DNA from 3 places in the Geodermatophilus sp. SYSU D00691 genome. Region 2 is predicted to be linked to each of the others. Evidence: predicted binding sites of a transcription regulator. Region 2 holds the regulator's gene; each other region holds the start of a gene.

Region 1 (6,513 bases), on a different contig from region 2:
ACTTCCACTGAGAGCAGGGCGACTCGATCAATATCGACAAGCCCGACATCCGGTAGCAGGGAGATCGCGTCGGTGCCGGTCAGGTAATCGATGTTGTTTGTCGCCCAGGCTCGGAAGCCGTTGCGATCCACTCGCCGCCCAGTCGCCGACGGAGGAAGAGCACCGAGGACATCCAGGAAGTCCTGGTGCATGGCGCTCTCAGGATCCTCTTCGGCCGCATACTTGTGGACCAGCATCCTCGTCTTGAGCAGCCGCTCCTTGCAATAGTCCCACAGATCCAAGACAAGTGGTGAACTCGGTCCACTGTTACTCGTCAGGTCTTCCAGCGGGATCAACCCCGCACGAGAGAAGTCTTCGAGGTCGTGGACGGCGTACGTGACATCGTCCGCCCAGTCCATCGCCTGGGCCTCGATGGACCTAAACTCCTTCCCGCCATCGGGCCTGTCGCGCCCCGTCCGGGCGTCCGCGCCATTGATGTATCCCATAGCCCATTTGAGGACGCTGTATTCGGAATCGTAGGCGCCCCACTTCTGCTTTAGCGGGTCGACACCTTCGGGTCGATACCCATAGGTCCATGGGTATTTCGATACCGCGGAAAGGAGGGCTCGGGTGAGGTCTAGTCCAACGATGGGCTCTTGCTCACTAGTGAGCAGGGGGCCAACTGCGAGTCTTGTGGCGATGCGAAATGTCTGAGCGTTGCCTTCGAAGCCATCGCGAAGATGGTAACCGTCACCGACAGGAGGGAAAGTGATACGGAGAGATTCCTTCTGCGGCTGATTTGGCGTCGCGCTTAAGGCGGCATTCAGAGTCGCTTCGGCTATGTGGCCAAAGGGTGGGTGACCCGCATCGTGAAGCATGCCCGCGGCTTCCACGACCCATGGATTGACGGGTTCGTCGTCTGCGTGGTCCTCTGTCGCTGCCCCACCGTACTTAAAGCAGGCTGCCCGAACCGACCCATCCTCTGCGGCGAGGCCATTCAGCGTGTCGGCAATCTTCCGCCCGACTTGGCCAACCTTCAGACTGTGAGTTAGTCGATTATGGAGCAGCGCAGTCTCGCCCGTGCTCGCGACCTGAGTGACGCCGCCTAGACGGCGGAAGGAACTTGCGTACAGGATGCGATCTCGGTCGCGTAGAGCCTCGTTTTCCTGCCGCGGACCCGCTAACCGAGTCCAGCGTGAGACTTCTCTGTGCCCCCGTGATGAAATCTCTGCCCCACAATACCTAGGCTGCGACCAGACCCGCTGTAGTTTGCTTCAACTTCCCAGCCTCGGACATGCGGGTAACCTGTATGTCGAGGTCGTCAGAGGTCAACTCGGGATTCTTTTGCAGAAGTTCCGCATAGTCCCACCGTGTCAGACGACCGTGTGACTGGATGTGTTCCGCAATAGCCCGATTAGCGATCTCCAGCGTGGCCGCGAACCGGTCCTCGGCAAGGTCTCCCTGCCGCATTGCAGCCGTCCCCGTTTCGGCAACCTGGGTCACTGATCCCCCTCGGTGGTGGTGGTTCGTTAGTATTCTCGGCGGCCGTCGGGCTCGGTTGACGCGGCGGGGTGATTCCGACCCACGTCCGGCGTGTCGGAACACTGCGTCAACGCCGCCAGCGGAAAAAGTGACTCTGAGTGATCAGCGGGCATGCATGAGCCCGCTCTGCGCCATGAGGGCCGGATACTGCAGGGCCCCAAGAATGCGGATCTTGCTCCCGCCAGGAACTCGGGACGCATTTGCCCACTGTAGCGGAGAAAACCGCTGTGACGGAACTGCAGCGCGCCGCGCTTTTTGCCAGGGAGGCTTGGGCTTTCGTTGACGCATCCGAGAATGCACGCCTACCCGTCTTCACCTGTGGTCGGAGACGGCTTCTCTCGGCAGGGGCTCCGGGCCCCCATGGAACGTCCGCTCGCATGCCTTCTCCAACGTCACGCGCCCGTGTGCCTGAAGTGGACGGTGGCCAGCGCGTCTACACCCCGGCTCACCCTTAGGCACCTGCGGAAGGCCGAGGGAGGAGCGCGGATGAACAGCGGGACGTCGCGTGGCGTGGCCGCGTCCGGCGCTTGCTCGGGTCTCCGTCCACGCTGCGAAGCAGTTCAACGACGCGACTAAGACGCTCGCGACTGGGGGAGGCGTCCGTGAAGGCCCAGGGAGGCGCTACATCAGCAGGTGTGGTCGCGACAGCACAATGGCGCGAGTGTGCCGGTGACGGCTCGTGACACTTTTCCACAGCCACGGATGACGCCCAAACGTCGCAACTGATGACGTTCCAGCGTCGTCTCCCGGTGACAACTCATGTCGCGGGCCGCCTCAAGGTCGTCGTTCGACACTCGGCAGTCGTCAGTTGGCCATGTCAACGAACCGGCTGTAATGGCCCTGGAAAGCCACGGTGACATTCGCCGTCGGACCATTCCGGTGCTTCACGAGCATGATGTCCGCCTCACCGGCCCGAGGGGATTCCTTCTCGTACATGTCCTCGCGGTGGATCATCATGACCATATCGGCGTCCTGCTCGATGCTGTTGTGGACAGCCATTCCGTCGGCGATGAAGTTGTGGCCGCCGAGCACCGTCGCGTCGAAGACCTCTTCCTCCGCGCCCTGCTCGATCGACACGATCTCGTCCCAGAGCACGTCGTTGACGGCCTGCATCTCGAGGTCGGCGTCGTCGAGGATCTCCGCGATCCGGCCCAGGCGCTCCCGGCTGGGCGCGTGCTTCCACATCGCGCTGCCGCAGAACGCCGAGCCCATCGCCGCGGCGAACGCGCGGTGGGTCATGCCCTTCTCCGCCAGGACGTCCCGGACCTTGTCCCACACCTGCACCGGGATGGTGTCGACGTTGGGGTTGCCGGACTGCGCCCGCACGATCTCGAGCAGGCGTGCGGCCGCCTCTCCACGGGCACCGTGCACACCGATCTCATTGAGGAACCGGCGCTGGTCGTCGCAGCCGCTGATGTCCAGCGTCCAGCCGTCCCGGTAACCGCTCTTCCCCACCCGTCGGATCCGGCAGGAGATACCGAAACGGAGCAGCAATCGGGAGATGTCGTCGACCAGCGCTCCGCTCGTGGAGGCGTAGTAGACGCGTCCGCCACGGCCGTTCTTGTTCACCGTGACGGAACCGTCGGTGGCCCACAGGTGCCGCAGGAACAGCGAGATCTGCTTCTTCGGCAGGCAGAAGACCGGCTCCGGCACGAATTTCTCGTGGCTGCGCAGCCCGAACAGGCCGAGCTCGTCCAACCAGGCGGCGATCGGGTTCCGCTTGCCGTGCGTCAGCGGGAAGGGCGCCCGCAGCCGCAGCGTGGTGCAGCGAGCCGCTTCGTAGTCGTCCCGCACCGCGACGACGCCGAAGTGCAGGGCGGCCGTGGTGACGGCACGCAGGTTGGCCTCGTCGATGGAGGCGTAGCGCAGCGGCTGGCGCTTGACGAAGCTGCCGTCGCCGATCAGGTGCCCCAGCAGGACGGCCTTCTCGTCCTCCCAGACGGTCATCCGGTCGGGGGCCGGGACGTGGCGGGGCACCGCGATCCGGTCACCCGGCGCCAGCTCACCCAGCGGCCGGAAGCCGTCGTAGGTCAGGAACGGGTGGTTCGCGGTCGCTCGCACGGTCTTGCCGGACGCGGTGGTCAGCTGGAAGACCTGCTTCCGCCCCGTCGGGAAGACGTGGGTCAGGTGCCGGCGGACGTACCGCAGGTTGTCGTCGAGCGACCAGACCGGGACGTCCTTCTGGCCAGACTCGAACAGCTCACCCATCGTCACCTCGGCGCCGGTGTCGGCGCGCAGGATCCGGGTGTCCGCGGTCAGGCAGCCCGACTCACGGAGGTCGGAGAGCATCGGCTTCTTGTCCTGCCGCTGCTCGGACCCACGGTTCAGCTGGCTCATCGCGATGACCGGCACCTCGAGCTCCTTGGCCAGGAGCTTCAGCGCACGGGAGAACTCGGAGACCTCCTGCTGCCGGCTCTCGACCTTCTTGCCCGAGGTCATGAGCTGGAGGTAGTCGATGACGACGAGCTTGAGGTCGTTGCGCTGCTTGAGCCGCCGCGCCTTGGCACGGATCTCCATCATCGTCATGTTCGGCGAGTCGTCGATGTAGAGCGGCGCGTCGGCGACCTCACCCATGCGGCGGGCGAGCTTGGACCAGTCCTCGTCGGAGAGCGTGCCGGCGCGCATGTGGTGCAGCGGCACCTTCGCCTCGGCCGACAGCAGACGCATGGTGATCTCGTGCTTGCTCATCTCGAGCGAGAAGATGCAGGTCGCTTGATGGTTCTTGATCGCGGCGGAACGTGCGATGTCCAATCCCAGGGTGCTCTTGCCCACGCCAGGCCGGGCCGCTATGACGACCATCTGACCGGCCTGCAGGCCGTTGGTCAGCTCGTCGAGGTCGCGGATGCCGGTGGGCACGCCCCGGCTGACGCCGCCGCGCGAGGCGATCGCGTCGAGCTCGTCCATGGTCGGCTGTAGGATGTCCTCGAGGCGCGAGTAGTCCTCGCTCATCCGCTTCTCGGTGACCTCGTAGATCTCCTGCTGCGCGCGGTCGACGATGTCGTCGACGTCGCCGCGCCCGCCGGCCGCGCCGTAGCCCAGCTGCACGACCCGGGTGCCGGCCTCGACCAGCCGGCGCAGCGTGGCCTGCTCGGCGACGATCTGCGCGTAGTAGCCGGCGTTGGCCGCGGTCGGCGTCGACTGGATGAGCGTGTGCAGGTAGACCGCGCCGCCCATCTTGGACAGCTGGTCGGTGCGGTTCAGCTCGGCGCTGACGGTGATGGCGTCGGCCGGCTCACCGCGGCCGTACAGGTCGAGGATCGTGTCGTAGATGACCTGGTGGGCGGGGCGGTAGAAGTCGTTGCCGTTGAGGACCTCGACGACGTCGGCGATCGCGTCCTTGCTCAGCAGCATGCCGCCGAGCACCGACTGCTCGGCCGCGACGTCCTGCGGCGGCTGGCGGTCGTACTCGGGTGCCGAAGGCACCGGCCGGCTGAACTCGTCGGCGACTGCCACGCCGAACCCCTCCATCCACTCTCTGCGCACCCGCGAGCAGACCCCCGGCCCCTGGCCGGGGGTCTGGTGGGGGAAGCACCAGGACGCGACACGCACGACTCGAACACTTGTTCGGGTCGGTTCTACCGCCGGGGGCCGACAACTCCGGGCTCCGGCGGCGAGCGAGGAAGACGTTAGGAAGCGCGGACGGACCAGTCCAACACCCGTGGGGACGTCGTTCTGCACAACTTGTGGACAAGTCGGTGGATGGACGCATGTCGACATGTGGAGAGCGGTCGGGACAGCCGCCGTACACCCGCCGTCTTCCGGCCCGCCACCTGCGCGAAGGCTGCCCACCGCCTGTGGACGGGAGAAAGACGGGAACTTCCCGCGCGTCGTCCCCCGGCGTGTCGCCGACGCCGTCCGTCGGGGCCCAGCCGCCCCAGTGTCCACAGGGCGCGTCGGTCACCCTCGAGGCGCTGAGGGATGCGGAGAGTCGGCGTCCACGCCGTGTCGTGCTGCTGCCCGGCGTCGACGACCTCCGGGGGACCGCCGCCGGTCCAGCATTGTCGTCCACGCCGGCCGGGAGCCGGCATCGAGCGGAAGGAGCCCGCGATGGCGCTGACCCGAACCCCCGTCAACCCCTGGGCCTGGTCGCGGGCCTACGGCTTCAACCAGGCAGAGGTCGTGGAGGGCGCGAGCCGGGTGCTGGTGCTCTCCGGGCAGGCCGCGACGGCGGAGGACGGCTCGCCGCAGCACGTGGGCGACCTCGCTGCCCAGGTCGATCTGGCCCTGGACAACGTCGAGGCCGTGTTGCGGGACGCCGGCATGACGCTGGGCAACGTGGTCCGCATCCAGGTCTTCACGACCGACGTCGACGCGATGCTGGGGGCGTGGGAGGGCCTCGCGAAGCGGTTCGCGGCGGCCGGCGGGACGTTCACCAGCACGCTGATCGGGGTCACCCGCCTCGCGTTCCCCGAGCTGGTGGTGGAGATCGAGGCCACGGCCGTCGCCTAGCGGCGCGCGGAGGCCGGAAACGCCGCGAGGGGCGCCGGACCAGCAGGTCCGGCGCCCCTCGCGGGCCGTTTCCGGCTATGCGGGGACGACGTCGATCTTCAGCTGCGTCGTGACCTCGGGGTGCACCCGCACCGTGACGGTGTGCTCGCCGGTGGTCTTGATGCTGCTGGGCAGCTCGATCCGGCGACGGTCGAGCTCCGGGCCGCCGGCGGCGGTGACCGCGGCGGCGACGTCGGCGGTGGTGACGCGGCCGAACAGCCGGCCCTCGGCGCCGGCGCGGGCCGGCACGCGGACGGTGAGCCCGCTGAGGCGCCCGGCCACGGCCTGCGCGTCCTCGTGCGAGCGCACCTCGCGGGTGGCACGCGCCCGGCGCAGCGACTCCACCTGCTTCTCGGCCCCACGGGTGGCCTGGATGGCCAGCCCGCGCGGCAGGAGGTAGTTGCGGCCGTAGCCGCCCTTGACCTCGACGGTGTCACCGGAGCTGCCGAGCCCGGTGACCTCCTGCGTGAGGATCAGCTTCATCGTGCTCATGGTCAGCGCGCC
Region 2 (6,513 bases):
GTGGCGGTCGCGACCGCGTTCACGGCCGGCGCGGGCGCCACGGTCAGGTGGCGCTCCGGCAGGCGCAGGCAGTCGAGGCCGGTCCACACCGACTCCTCGACGCCGCCCACGGCGAGCCGCACCCACACCTGGCACCCGCCCTCGGCGTCGTGGCGCCAGCCGAGCAGCGAACCGGGCAGCCACTCGCCCGCCGAGTAGACCTCGACGGCCTGGGGTGAACTGGTGAACACCGCTGCACGACTCTCGATGGCGCCTGGCACGCGACGACCGTATGCGCCGGAGTCAGTACACAGCGTGAAGCTACGGGTACTGAGGGTTGACGAAGTCGGCACCTCGATCTTGTCGGTGTCCTTGCGGCACCCGCTCGGCTCGGAGGTGGCGCCCGGCCGGTCGGCGCTCACGGCAGTTCGAGGACCTGCCCCGGCACCAGCTCGGTGCCGTCGAGGTGGTTGACCCGCTGCAGCGCGTCGACGACGGCGCGGACGTCCTCGTCGCCGGCCACCGCGCCGGCGATGGACCACAGCGTGTCCCCCGGCTGGACCACGACCCGGCTCTCCCCCACCAGCTGCAGCCCGTCCTCGCCGCCGCCGGTGACCAGCGGACCCAGCCAGGAGCCCACCGCCACCCCGGCACCCAGGGCCAGCGCGACCGCCATCCGCCGGGCGCGCCGGGTCAACCGGAGCGGGGCCGGCTCCGGGCGCGTCGCAGCGGCCCGCGGGGGAGCGGTGCAGCCACCGCCCCGCACGGGCCGCACCGGGGCGGCCGGACCCGTGGCGGGGACCTGCCCGCCCGGCGCGGGCCGGCGGGGCCGGGGGGCCGGCGGGGTCGCGGCCGGCGCCCTCCCGGCCCCGGCACGCGGCGCGGACTGCGGCGCCCTGGCCGGCCGCGCCACCTCGGGCGGGCAGGCGACGGAGCGCAGCGACGGGCGCCAGGGCGCCTGCACCGACTCGTCGAACTCCAGCACGGCCTGCTGCACGCTTCCCACGGCCACTCCTCCCGGATGTTGCGGATCCCCGACGTTCCCGAACAGGTGTTCGAATCGAACGTCCGTGCGATGTCTACCGGAGGCCGCCGACAGAAGCGACCCGACACGGCCTGGCTTCGAACGTGTGTTTGATAGTTCGCGTCGACAGCGCTACCGTCTGCTACCGACGACGACGGACGCGCGGGACGGCTGCACCGGCCCGGCGGGCGAGGAGGAGACGTGGCGAGCACGAGGGGGACGTCGGGCGGACGCCGGGCACCCGGCGACGGCGGCACGGGCACCCGGCGCCGCGCCGCGGGCGCCGGCGAGCCGGCCGGGGCGACCGGGACCGCGACGGAGGAGCGGACCGCGGCCGTGCGCGCCTTCCCCGACCGCGGCGAGGCCGGCGACGGGCTCACCCAGCGGCAGCGCCGCGTCCTGGAGGTCATCCGCGACTCCGTCGAGCGGCGCGGCTACCCGCCCTCGGTGCGCGAGATCGGCGAGGCGGTCGGGCTGTCGTCGGCCTCCTCCGTGGCGCACCAGCTCTCGGTGCTGCAGAAGAAGGGCTGGCTGCGCCGCGACCCCAACCGCCCCCGCGCCCTCGACGTGCGGCTGCCCGGCGAGCAGTCCCTGCCGGCCGCGGCGGCCACCGGCAACGACGACACCGCCGTGCCGGCACCCACCTACGTCCCCCTCGTCGGCCGGATCGCCGCCGGCGGCCCGGTGCTCGCCGAGCAGGCCGTGGAGGACGTCTTCCCGCTGCCGCGCGAGCTCGTCGGCGACGGCACGCTGTTCATGCTCAAGGTCGCCGGTGACTCCATGGTCGAGGCCGCGATCTGCGACGGCGACTGGGTCGTCGTGCGCCAGCAGCCCACGGCCGAGAACGGCGAGATCGTCGCGGCCATGATCGACGGCGAGGCCACGGTCAAGACCTACAAGCGCCGCGACGGGCACGTGTGGCTGCTGCCGCACAACCCGGCGTACGAGCCCATCCCGGGTGACGACGCGACGATCCTCGGCCGGGTCGTCACCGTCCTGCGCCGGGTCTGACCGCTCGGCGGGGCTAGTCCCCGCTCCACCGGAGTCGCCGGAACAGGCTGCCCACGCCGACCACCAGCGTGGCGACCGCGGCGGCGACCAGAGCGGCGGTGAACGTGGGCGGCCCCCCGGCGGGGTCGCCCGTGACCGCCGCCGACGCCGCGGCGGCCACCGGCTCGAGCTGGGCCGTGGTCGGCACGACGGTCACGTCCCCCGGCAGGCCCTCACCGGCGACGACGAGCTGGCGGTCGTCCGCGCTGAAGCTGATCGCCTCGCCCTGCGGCGCGGGCGGCAGCGGCACGCGCACCGGCTCCCCGGCCAGCGCGCCGGGCACGTCCGACCCGCTCAGCGGCCAGACGTAGGCGTCGGTGTAGGTGCGCAGCGCCAGCAGGCGGCCGTCCCGCGACACCGCTCCCCCGGTCGCCATGAGCTGACCGGCACGGCCGACCGGGCCGCCCTCGGTGCCGGTCAGCGTGAAGGTCACGGTGCCCACCCGCTCCAGCGCCACGGTCCCGCCGTCGGCCGGCGGCGCGGTGGGCCGGTAGAGCCCGCTGGCGCCGAGCACCTCCTTGGTGACGAGGTACGGCGTCCCGTCCGGGGCGAGCAGCAGCGACTCCGCGTCGTGCGGCCCGTCGGGATAGGTCAGCCGGTACACGCCGGTGGTCCCGTCCGGGCGCAGCGCCAGCACGGCCACGGAGGGCCGCTCCAGCCGGTTGTCGCCGATGTCGGCCACCCAGACGGTGCCGTCGGCGCCGACCGCGAGGTCCTCGGGGTCGTAGGGGTCCACCGCACCGGTCCGGACCTCCACCACCGCGCAGGCGGTGTCGAGGACGACGACGGAGAGCTGCTGGCCGCCGTCGTCGAGGGCCACCATGCGGTCGCCCACGACCACCAGGCCCGAGAGCTCGGCCAGCCGGGGGTCGGTCACCTGGCACAGCGTCTGCGGTGCGGCGGTGTCGGTGGCCGCCTGCGGCGTCTCGGCGGGGGCGGCCGCGGCCGGGACGGCGGCGCCGAGCACGAGCGCGCCGGCGAACGCGCCGGCCCTCAGCAGGCGCGCGGGCACGCCACTACGCGGGCCGGCCGTCTCTGGCACGAACCCAGCGTGACAGAACCGTCGCGTCGAGTGCATGCACCACGCCCAGCAGCAGGATGCCCACGGCCGCCCCGACGACGGCGTCGGTGACCCAGTGGAAGTCCAGGGACACCATCGCCACGGCGGTGGCGACCGGTCCGAGGACCGAGAGCCACCGCAGCGCGCGCTGGACGGGCGCCGGCAGGCCGAACTCCACGGCCTGCCACCGGGCGACGCCCCACATGAGGACGGCGTTGGCCACGTGGCCGGACGGGTACGACTCGCCGTCCCGGTGGAAGAACGACCCCGGGTAGGCCGGCGCGGTCCGGCCGGTGCCGTACTTGAAGCTGTAGACGACCGCGGTGAGCAGGAAGAGCGCGACCAGCACGCGCAGCAGCGGCAGCAGCGTGCGCCGCGTCCAGCACGTGTAGCCGACCAGCACGGCGAGCATGAGCAGGATGAAGCCGCGGCCGCCGAGCTGCGTCACCGCCCAGACCGGCCAGTAGGCGGCGGAGTCGCGCAGCCCCCAGGAGCTGACGACCTCGGAGACCCGCAGGTCCATCCACTCCAGCCAGCCGCGGCTGAGCAGGTCGACCGTCACCGCCGTCGTCACGACGGCGGCGACGCCGAGCAGCCACCACGGCGGCCGGCCGACCGAGACCACCCGCACGGGCTGCGGCGGCGAGCCGGGGTCGGCGGACACGTCCCCGGGCCTCCGCCGCACCGCGCCGCTCGTCACGGCCTCACGGTACCGGGCCGTGATCCGTTCGTGACCTGCATCGACCCGTACGGGTGCCGTGTGCCGCTCAGGCGATCGGCGTCGCGAACTCCTCGAGGACGCCGGCGAGGGCGCCGTCGACCCGCGCGGTCAGCCGTGTGCCGCCGGCCTCGTGCTGCTCCGACAGGACCTCGCCGTCGCGGTGCACCCGGGCCACGAGGTCGCCGCGGCCGTAGGGCACCAGCACCTCGACGTCGACGTCCGGGTGCGGCAGCCGCCCCGCGATCTCGTCGCGGAGCCGGTCGAGGCCCACCCCGGTCCGGGCGGAGACCCACACGGCCCCGGGCAGCGCCTGGCGCAGGGCCAGGACGTCGTCCTCGGTCATCGCGTCGACCTTGTTGACCACGATGAGCTCCGGCACCGCGGAGGCGTCGATCTCCGACAGCACGGTGTGCACGGCGTTGATCTGGCCCAGCGGGTCGGGGTCGGAGCCGTCGACCACGTGCACGAGCAGGTCGGCGGCCGCGACCTCCTCCAGCGTCGAGCGGAAGGCGTCGACGAGCTGGTGCGGCAGGTGGCGGACGAAGCCGACGGTGTCGGTCAGCGTGTACTCACGGCCGTCGGCGGTCTCGGCCCGGCGGACCGTCGGGTCGAGGGTGGCGAACAGCGCGTTCTCGACCAGCACCCCGGCGCCGGTCAGCCGGTTGAGCAGGCTGGACTTGCCGGCGTTGGTGTAGCCCGCGATGGCGACGCTGGGGACGGCGTTGCGGCCCCGGTTGGCCCGCTGCGTGGCGCGCGCGGTCGACATGCCGGCTATCTCGCGGCGCAGCTTGCTCATCCGCGCGCGGATCCGCCGCCGGTCGGTCTCGATCTTGGTCTCGCCGGGGCCGCGGGTACCGATGCCGCCACCGCCGGCGACCCGGCCACCGGCCTGCCGGGACATCGACTCACCCCAGCCGCGCAGCCGCGGCAGCATGTACTGCATCTGCGCGAGCTCGACCTGGGCCTTGCCCTCCCGGCTCGTGGCGTGCTGGGCGAAGATGTCGAGGATCAGCGCGGTCCGGTCGACCACCTTGACCTTGAGGATCTTCTCCAGGGCGTTGAGCTGGCCGGGGGTCAGCTCGCCGTCGCAGATCACGGTGTCGGCGCCGGTGGCCGAGACGATGTCGCGGATCTCGGCGGCCTTGCCCGAGCCGACGTAGGTGCCGGCGTCGGGGGTGGAGCGGCGCTGGCTGACCGCCTCGAGCACGTGGGAGCCGGCGGTCTCGGCCAGGGCGGCCAGTTCGGCGAGGGAGCGGTCGGCGTCGGCCGCCGTCCCCTCGGTCCAGACCCCGACCAGCACGACGCGCTCGAGGCGCAGCCGGCGGTACTCGACCTCGGTGACGTCGGTGAGCTCGGTCGACAGCCCGGCGACGCGGCGGAGCGCGCTGCGCTCCTCGAGGGCGTAGGAGCCGGCGCTGTCGTCCGGCTCGTCGACGAGGGGGAGTTCGGAAGCGGTCGTCATCGGTTCCAGCGTGACACGGGGGTCCGACGCGGGCACCTGAGTTTGTGCGGGAGATGTCATCGCCGGGTACAACGCATCACGCCTCCGGGTGCATCCCGAGGTACAGCGACCACTTCTCGCCCTCCGGGTCGACCGGCCGGCGGGCGTACTCGTCGAGCAGGGCGTGCAGCCGGCGGCGGAACTGCGCGAGGTCCTCGGCCGACAGCCGCAGGCCGAGGCGGCTGCTCTGCAGCCGCTGCTCCCCCACCTCGGCCACCTCCTCGAGGAAGGCGGCGAGGATCGGGTCGTGCGCCGGGGGCGGCCGGTCGTCGACGTCCATGAGCCAGCTCTTGCCCGTGGCCCGGTAGGGCACCTCCCGAGAGCCGCGGGTGCCCCGGCGGACGGGCTCCGCGGCGAGGAAGCCCGTGTCGACCAGCGTGCGCACGTGGTGCAGCACCGTCGCCGGGTTGCGGCCCAGGCGCTCGGCGATCTCCTTGTTGGTGAGCGCCTCGGCGCGGCACAGCCGCAGGATGCGCAGCCGGACGGCGGAGGCGAGGGCCCGGTACTCGGCGTCGGTGGCCCGCCGCTTCTCCCCGCGGATGAGGGGTGGGCCGGGCTCGGTCACGGGCCGAGCCTAGGCGACACGCCGCTGACTGATTGACTTCTCCCAATCAGTCGACGCAGGCTGCTCGCCGTGAGCACCCCGGAGAGCCTGTGGCGGCACCGCGACTTCCGCCGGCTGTGGGCGGCGGAGACGGTCAGCCAGGTCGGCACCCAGATCACGCTGGTGGCGCTGCCGGTCCTGGCCGTCACCCTCCTCGACGCCACCCCGCTGGAGATGGGGGTGCTCACCGCGCTGGAGACGGCGGCGTTCCTCGTGATCGGCCTGCCGGCCGGCGCCTGGGTGGACCGGTGGCGGCGCAAGCGGGTGCTCGTCGTCAACGACCTGGTCCGCGCGGTCGCGCTGGCGACCCTGCCGCTCGCCTGGTGGCTCGACGTGCTGTCCCTGGCGCAGCTGTTCGTCGTCGCGGCGGTCACCGGTGTGGCGACGGTCTTCTTCGACGTCGCCTACCAGAGCTACCTGCCCACGCTGGTCGCGCCGGACCAGATCGTCGACGGCAACGGCAAGCTGGAGAGCAGCCGCGCCGTCGCCCACGTGGCCGGCCCGGGCGTCACCGGCGTGCTGCTCCGCGTGCTCGGCGCCCCGGTGCTGATCCTCGTCGACGCGGTGTCGTTCC
Region 3 (6,513 bases), on a different contig from region 2:
CAGTCGATCTACGGCGGCACCAACGAGATCATGAAGGAGATCGTCGGGCGCTCGCTCGGCCTGTAGCGGACAGGGCCCGATCCGGTCGGTGCCCTCTGCCAGACTCCGGCCGTGACGACGCTGCCCGCCCCCGACACCCTCGCCGTCCAGCGGCGCACCGTCGGGGTGCTCTCGGGCGCGGTGGCGCTGGCCGGTCTGGGCGTCACCGTCGGGATCACCGTCGGTGGATTGCTCGCCCGGGACGTCGCCGGCACCGACAGCGCGGCCGGGCTGGGGCAGACCGCGGGCGTGCTCGGCGCCGCGGTGATCGCGGTGCCGCTGGCGCGCCTGTCCGACCGGTCCGGCCGGCGGGCGGGGCTGGCAGCGGGGTACGGCGTCGCCGTCCTCGGCGCGGTGCTGACCGTGGTCGCGGCCGCGCTGTCGTCGCTGGCGCTGCTGCTGGTCGGCCTGTTCGCGTTCGGCGCGGCCACCGCCTGCGGGCTGCAGGCGCGCTACGCGGCCGCCGACCTCGCCGCGCCGGTGCGGCGCGGGCGCGACCTCTCCCTGGTCGTGTGGGCCACCACGGTCGGGTCGGTGCTCGGCCCCAACCTCGCCGGCCCGGGCGACGACCTCGGGCGGGCCCTCGGCCTGCCGGCCCTCGGCGGTGCCTTCGTCGTCTCGGTCGCCGTCTTCGGCGTGGTGGCCGCCGGCCTGGTGCTGTTCCTGCGGCCCGATCCGCTGCTGCTGGCGCGGCGCCTCGGCGGCTCCGGCGGGCCGGTCGGCCGCCCCCGCGGCGCGACGGCCGCGGCGCTGCGGGCGGTGTGGGCCGAGCCGGGCGGCCGGCTGGGGCTGACCGCCGTCGTCGTCGCCCACTCGGTGATGGTGGGCGTGATGGTCATGACCCCGGTGCACATGGGGCATGCCGGCGGCGACGAGGGCGCCACCCTGCGCGTCATCGGCCTGGTGATCAGCGTGCACGTGGCCGGCATGTACCTGTTCTCACCGCTCGTCGGGCTGCTCGCCGACCGGGCGGGTCGCACGGCGACGGTCGCCGTCGGTGCGGTGCTGCTGCTCGCCGCGACCGCGCTGGCCGGCACCGCGGCGCCCGGTGCCGCCGTCCAGCTGGGCGCCGGGCTGTTCCTGCTCGGCCTGGGCTGGTCGTGCGGGCTGATCGCCGGCTCGACGCTGGTCACCGAGGCGGTCGCGGTCGAGCTGCGGCCGCGGGCACAGGGCGGCACCGACCTGCTCATGGGCCTGGGCGCCGCGGTCGCCGGGGCGGTCGGCGGCCCGCTGCTCGCCGTCGGCGGGTTCGGGCTGGTCGCCACGGTCTCGGCGGTGCTGGTGCTGCCGCTGGCGGTCGTCTGGGCCGGGCGGCTGCTGGCCGCTCAGCGGTCCCGGTAGCCGCGGATCAGCAGCACGATCGTCACCACCAGGCAGAGCGCGATCCCGACCTGCAGGACGGCGTCCCAGAAACCCGAGCCCGTGCTGAGCCCCATGGCAGGAGAGTAGTCCCGGCTGATATCGTGAAGGTACTTCACGGTGAAGGGACTTCCGCATGCATGGTGATGCGACGGCGGTGCTCGACCGCATCCTTGAGCTCGTCGCCGTGCTCGAGGTGGACACCCGCGAGGGGCTCGCCCGTGACGGGCTGACGCCGGCCCGCGCGCACCTGATCTGGGAGCTCCAGCACCGCGGTCCGCTGCCGCAGCGCGCGCTGGCCGAGGCGCTCCGGGTCAGCCCCCGCAACGTCACCGGCCTCGTCGACGGGCTGGTCGAGAGCGGCTTCGTCACCCGCGAGCCGCACCCGACCGACCGGCGCGCAACGCTGGTCTCCTTCACGCCCCACGGCGCGGAGGTGGCCGCCCGGCTCGAGCGCGAGCACGACGAGTTCGCCCGCATCCTCTTCGCCGACCTCCCCGCCGACCGCTTCCGCGCCTTCGCCGACGTCCTCGACCACGTGCTGGCCCGGCTGCGCGAGCACGGGGTCTCCCTCGACGCGCAGGCCGAGCGGTGAGCGGCCGGCTCGCGGCCGCCGGCCGCCTGGCGCGGATGGCGCTGGTCTACGAGATCGGGATGTGGCGCAGCCTGTTCCGCTGGGTCACCCGCCGGCCGGCCGTCGGCAGCGGGACGGCGTTCCCCTACGCGGGCGTCGTCACCCCCGTCATCTGGGCGTTCATCCTCGTCTCGGCGATCGAGATCCCGGTCTTCCACCTGCTGGTGCCCTGGGAGACGGTGCGCTTCGCCGTGGACCTCGCCGGGGTCTACGGGCTGCTCTGGATGGTCGGGATGCTCGCCGGCCTCAAGGTGCACCCGCACGTCGTGGAGGACGGCGGGCTGCGGGTGCGCAACGGCACGGCGGTCGACGTGCTGCTGCCCTGGGCGGACATCGCGTCGGTGCGGCTGCGCACGCGCTCGCTCGAGGGGATGCGCAACATCCAGGTGGCGGGCGAGGGGCCCGGCCGCGCGCTGTCGGTCGGCGTGGGCAGCCAGACCGCCGTGGACGTCGAGCTGCGCGAGCCGCGCGTGCTGCCGGTGCGCCGGACCGGGGGCGAGCCGGTCGCCGTCGTGCGCCTCTACGCCGACGACGCCAAGGCGCTGGCCGCCCGGCTGCGGGCCGAGCTGTCGGCGCGGGCGCCGTCCTGACGTCCCGGCGGGCGGCCGTCCCGACGGGTTAGCGTCGGGGTGTGCGCCTGCAGGAGTTCTGGTCCCGCCTCCGCGACCACTTCGGCACCATGCGGGCCGAGAGCGTGGCGCGCGACCACGTCTTCGCCTCCCTCGGTGGGCGCAGCGCGGTCGACGCGATCGACGCGGGGGTGCCCGTCCGGCGGGTCTGGCTGGCCATCTGCGAGGAGTTCGAGGTCCCCGCGAAGCTGCGGTGACCGATGTGCGCGTGACCGCTGTGACGGGTGGCGTGTCGACATGGCGATCGAACGCCTGTTCGGTCTAGAGTGCGTCCACAGGTGACCTCGCTCTCCACAGGTCCACCCGATCACCCGAAAGTGTCGGACCCCCGCCCTAGCGTCGATCCCGACCGCTCCACGTGACTTCCCGAAGGTGAGCACCATGGCAACGCTCGACCGCGACAAGGCCCTCGACATGGCCCTCGCCCAGATCGACAAGCAGTTCGGCAAGGGCTCCGTCATGCGCCTGGGGGACAGCACCGCCCAGGCCATCAAGGTCATCCCGACCGGCTCGATCGCCCTCGACATCGCGCTGGGCATCGGGGGCCTGCCCCGCGGCCGCGTGATCGAGGTGTACGGCCCCGAGGCCTCCGGCAAGACCACGGTCGCCCTGCACGCGGTGGCCAACGCCCAGGCCGCCGGCGGCATCGCGGCCTTCATCGACGCCGAGCACGCGCTCGACCCCGAGTACGCCCGGGCCATCGGCGTCGACACCGACGCCCTGCTGGTCAGCCAGCCCGACACCGGTGAGCAGGCGCTGGAGATCGCCGACATGCTCATCCGCTCCGGCGCGCTCGACATCATCGTCATCGACTCGGTCGCCGCGCTCGTGCCGCGGGCCGAGATCGAGGGCGAGATGGGTGACAGCCACGTCGGCCTGCAGGCCCGGCTGATGAGCCAGGCGCTGCGCAAGATCACCGGTGCGCTGAACAACTCCGGCACCACCGCGATCTTCATCAACCAGCTGCGCGAGAAGGTCGGCGTCGTCTACGGCTCGCCCGAGGTCACCACCGGTGGTCGCGCGCTGAAGTTCTACGCCTCCGTCCGGCTCGACGTGCGCCGCATCGAGACCCTCAAGCAGGGCACCGAGGCGGTCGGCAGCCGGGTGCGGGTCAAGGTCGTCAAGAACAAGGTGGCCGCCCCGTTCAAGCAGGCCGAGCTCGACCTGCTGTGGGGCACCGGGTTCAGCCGCGAGGGCGGCTTGATCGACGCCGGTGTCGAGAACGGCTTCATCCGCAAGTCCGGCGCCTGGTACACGTACGAGGGCGACCAGCTGGGCCAGGGCAAGGAGAACGTCCGCGCCTTCCTCCGCGACAACCCCGACCTCGCCGACGAGATCGAGAAGAAGGTCAAGGAGAAGCTCGGCATCGGCGCCACCCTCGACGCCCCCGTCGAGGCGCCGGCCCCGGTCGACTTCTGAGCTCGCCGATGACCTCCCGGACGACCCGCCGGCCGCGTGCCGGCGGGTCGCGCCGCCGGGGTCCCTCCGAGGGGGACGCCGGAGCGCCGCCATCCAGGTCTGCTCCCGGGGCCCGGCCAGAGCGTGCGCGGGACGGGGAGGAGCAGGTCCTCTCCTCGGTCGACGCGCCCGGCGCCCCCGAGGACGAGCCCGGCGACCCGGAGGCCGTCGCCCGGGCGATCTGCCTCCGGGCGCTGACCGGCGCGGCCAAGACCCGCCAGCAGCTGGCCGACCTGCTGGCCAAGCGCGGTGTGCCCGACGAGGCGGCCACGGCCGTGCTCGACCGGTTCACCGAGGTGGGCCTCATCGACGACGCCGCGTTCGCCCGGGCCTGGGTGAGCAGCCGGCAGGCCGGTCGCGGGCTCGCCCGGCGGGCCCTGGGCGCCGAGCTGCGCGCCAAGGGCGTCGCGCCCGAGGTGGCCGCCGAGGCGCTGGAGGAGGTCGACCCGCAGGACGAGTGGGACGCCGCGCGCCGCCTGGTGGCCCGGCGGCTGCCGTCCATGCAGCGGCTCGACCGGCAGACCGCCGAGCGCCGGCTGATCGGCATGCTCGCGCGCAAGGGCTACGGCGGTGGGCTGGCCGCCCACGTCGTCCGCGAGGCGCTCGACGAGCGGGGCACCGAGGACGACGCCGACGCATCCCACCCCGACCTCGGCCTGGACGCCTTTCTCCCCTGACGCCGGGCGACCTGCCGGAACGGCCCCCGGCAGGGTCCGCCGCGAGCGTGCGAGCGGTGAGGGCAGGGGGGCGTTCGGCTAGGTGGGGTCGGGGTCCTTCGGGCCCTGCCGGCGGCCCTCCGACGCCCCGATCTCGCTCACGCCGCCGTACGGCTCGTGCCGCTTGCCCATGTGCGCCTCCGCGTCGAGCCGCTCGATGAGGTGCGGGTAGTGCGCCTCGAACGCCGGGCGGTTGGACCGGATGCGCGGGATCTCGAGGAAGTTGTGCCGCGGCGGCGGCGAGGACGTCGCCCACTCCAGCGAGTTGCCGTGGCCCCAGGGGTCGTCGCGCAGCGCCAGCGGCCCGTGCCGCCACGACTTCACCACGTTGAAGAGGAACGGGACGATCGAGGCGCCGAGCACGAAGCTGAAGATCGACGAGATGGTGTTCAGCACCGTGAACTCGTCGGTGGGCAGGTAGTCCACGTAGCGGCGCGGCATGCCCTCGCTGCCCAGCCAGTGCTGCACCAGGAACGTGCCGTGGAAGCCGATGAACGTCATCCAGAACTGAAGCTTGCCCAGCCGCTCGTCGAGCATCCGGCCGCACAGTTTCGGGAACCAGAACGCGATGCCGGCGTTGGCGGCGAACACGACGGTGCCGAAGACGACGTAGTGGAAGTGCGCGACGACGAAGTAGCTGTCGTTGAGGTGCCAGTCCAGCGGCGGTGAGGCCAGCAGCACGCCGGTGAGGCCGCCCAGGAGGAAGGTCACCAGGAAGCCGACCGCCCACAGCATGGGGGTCTCGAAGCTGAGCTGGCCCTTCCACATGGTGCCGATCCAGTTGACGAACTTGATACCGGTCGGGACGGCGATCAGGTAGGTCAGGAAGCTGAAGAACGGCAGCAGAACCGCGCCGGTGGCGAACATGTGGTGCGCCCAGACCGCGAACGACAGGAAGCCGATCGAGATCGTCGCGAAGACCATGCCCTTGTAGCCGAACAGCGGCTTGCGGCTGAACACCGGGATGACCTCGGTGATGATGCCGAAGAACGGCAGCGCGATGATGTAGACCTCGGGGTGGCCGAAGTACCAGAACAGGTGCTGCCACAGCATCGGGCCGCCGTTCTCGTCGGAGTAGACGAGCGCGCCGAGGTTGCGGTCGGCCAGCAGGCCGAACAGCGCCGCGGTCAGGATCGGGAACGCGATCAGCACGAGCAGGCTCGTGATCAGGGTGTTCCAGGTGAAGATCGGCATCCGGAACATGGTCATGCCGGGTGCGCGCAGGGTGACGATCGTGGTGGCGAAGTTGACCGCGCCGAGGATCGTGCCCAGGCCGGAGACGGCCAGGCCGGCGATCCAGAGGTTGGCGCCTGCCCCCGGGCTGTGCACCACGTCTGACAGCGGCGTGTAGGCGTACCAGCCGAAGTCGGCTGCACCGCCCGGGGTGAGGAAGCCGGCCACCGCGATCGAGCTGCCGAAGAGGAACAGCCAGTACGAGAACGCGTTCAGCCGCGGGAACGCCACGTCGGGCGCGCCGATCTGCAGCGGCATGATCAGGTTGCCGAACGCGAAGAACAGCGGCGTCGCGAAGAACAGCAGCATGATCGTGCCGTGCATGGTGAACAGCTGGTTGTACTGCTCGGGTGAGAGGAACTGCAGGCCCGGCCGGGCCAGCTCGCCCCGGATGAGCATCGCCATGAAGCCGCCGACGACGAACCACACGAACGACGTGACCAGG

Evidence for each region. The regulator LexA, encoded in region 2, represses DNA repair genes until DNA is damaged. The targets are predictions, from matches to a motif close to TCGAACANNTGTTCGA.
Region 1: a site for LexA is predicted at 5,074-5,089, ahead of ACI797_RS04120 (replicative DNA helicase). Genes of this name have one in related genera too.
Region 3: a site for LexA is predicted at 2,906-2,921, ahead of recA (recombinase RecA). Genes of this name have one in related genera too.

Annotation. Positions count from the first base shown of each region.
Region 1 is NZ_JBJGYZ010000004.1:69,663-76,175, reverse strand. Features, by position in the region: gene ACI797_RS04125 (deoxyguanosinetriphosphate triphosphohydrolase family protein) at 1-1,205, opposite strand, end outside; gene ACI797_RS04120 (replicative DNA helicase) at 2,326-4,974, opposite strand; gene ACI797_RS04115 (RidA family protein) at 5,569-5,970, shown strand; gene rplI (50S ribosomal protein L9) at 6,046-6,492, opposite strand; gene rpsR (30S ribosomal protein S18) at 6,504-6,513, opposite strand, start outside.
Region 2 is NZ_JBJGYZ010000038.1:48,837-55,349, forward strand. Features, by position in the region: gene ACI797_RS23070 (hypothetical protein) at 1-260, opposite strand, end outside; gene ACI797_RS23075 (LysM peptidoglycan-binding domain-containing protein) at 398-985, opposite strand; gene lexA (transcriptional repressor LexA) at 1,205-2,014, shown strand; gene ACI797_RS23085 (hypothetical protein) at 2,028-3,065, opposite strand; gene ACI797_RS23090 (phosphatase PAP2 family protein) at 3,070-3,813, opposite strand; gene hflX (GTPase HflX) at 3,881-5,296, opposite strand; gene ACI797_RS23100 (ArsR/SmtB family transcription factor) at 5,373-5,900, opposite strand; partial or broken gene ACI797_RS23105 (MFS transporter) at 5,970-6,513, shown strand, end outside.
Region 3 is NZ_JBJGYZ010000047.1:34,170-40,682, forward strand. Features, by position in the region: gene ACI797_RS25155 (acyl-CoA dehydrogenase family protein) at 1-66, shown strand, start outside; gene ACI797_RS25160 (MFS transporter) at 112-1,380, shown strand; gene ACI797_RS25165 (MarR family winged helix-turn-helix transcriptional regulator) at 1,535-1,993, shown strand; gene ACI797_RS25170 (hypothetical protein) at 1,990-2,622, shown strand; gene ACI797_RS25175 (DUF3046 domain-containing protein) at 2,664-2,858, shown strand; gene recA (recombinase RecA) at 3,043-4,080, shown strand; gene ACI797_RS25185 (regulatory protein RecX) at 4,089-4,796, shown strand; gene ctaD (aa3-type cytochrome oxidase subunit I) at 4,875-6,513, opposite strand, start outside.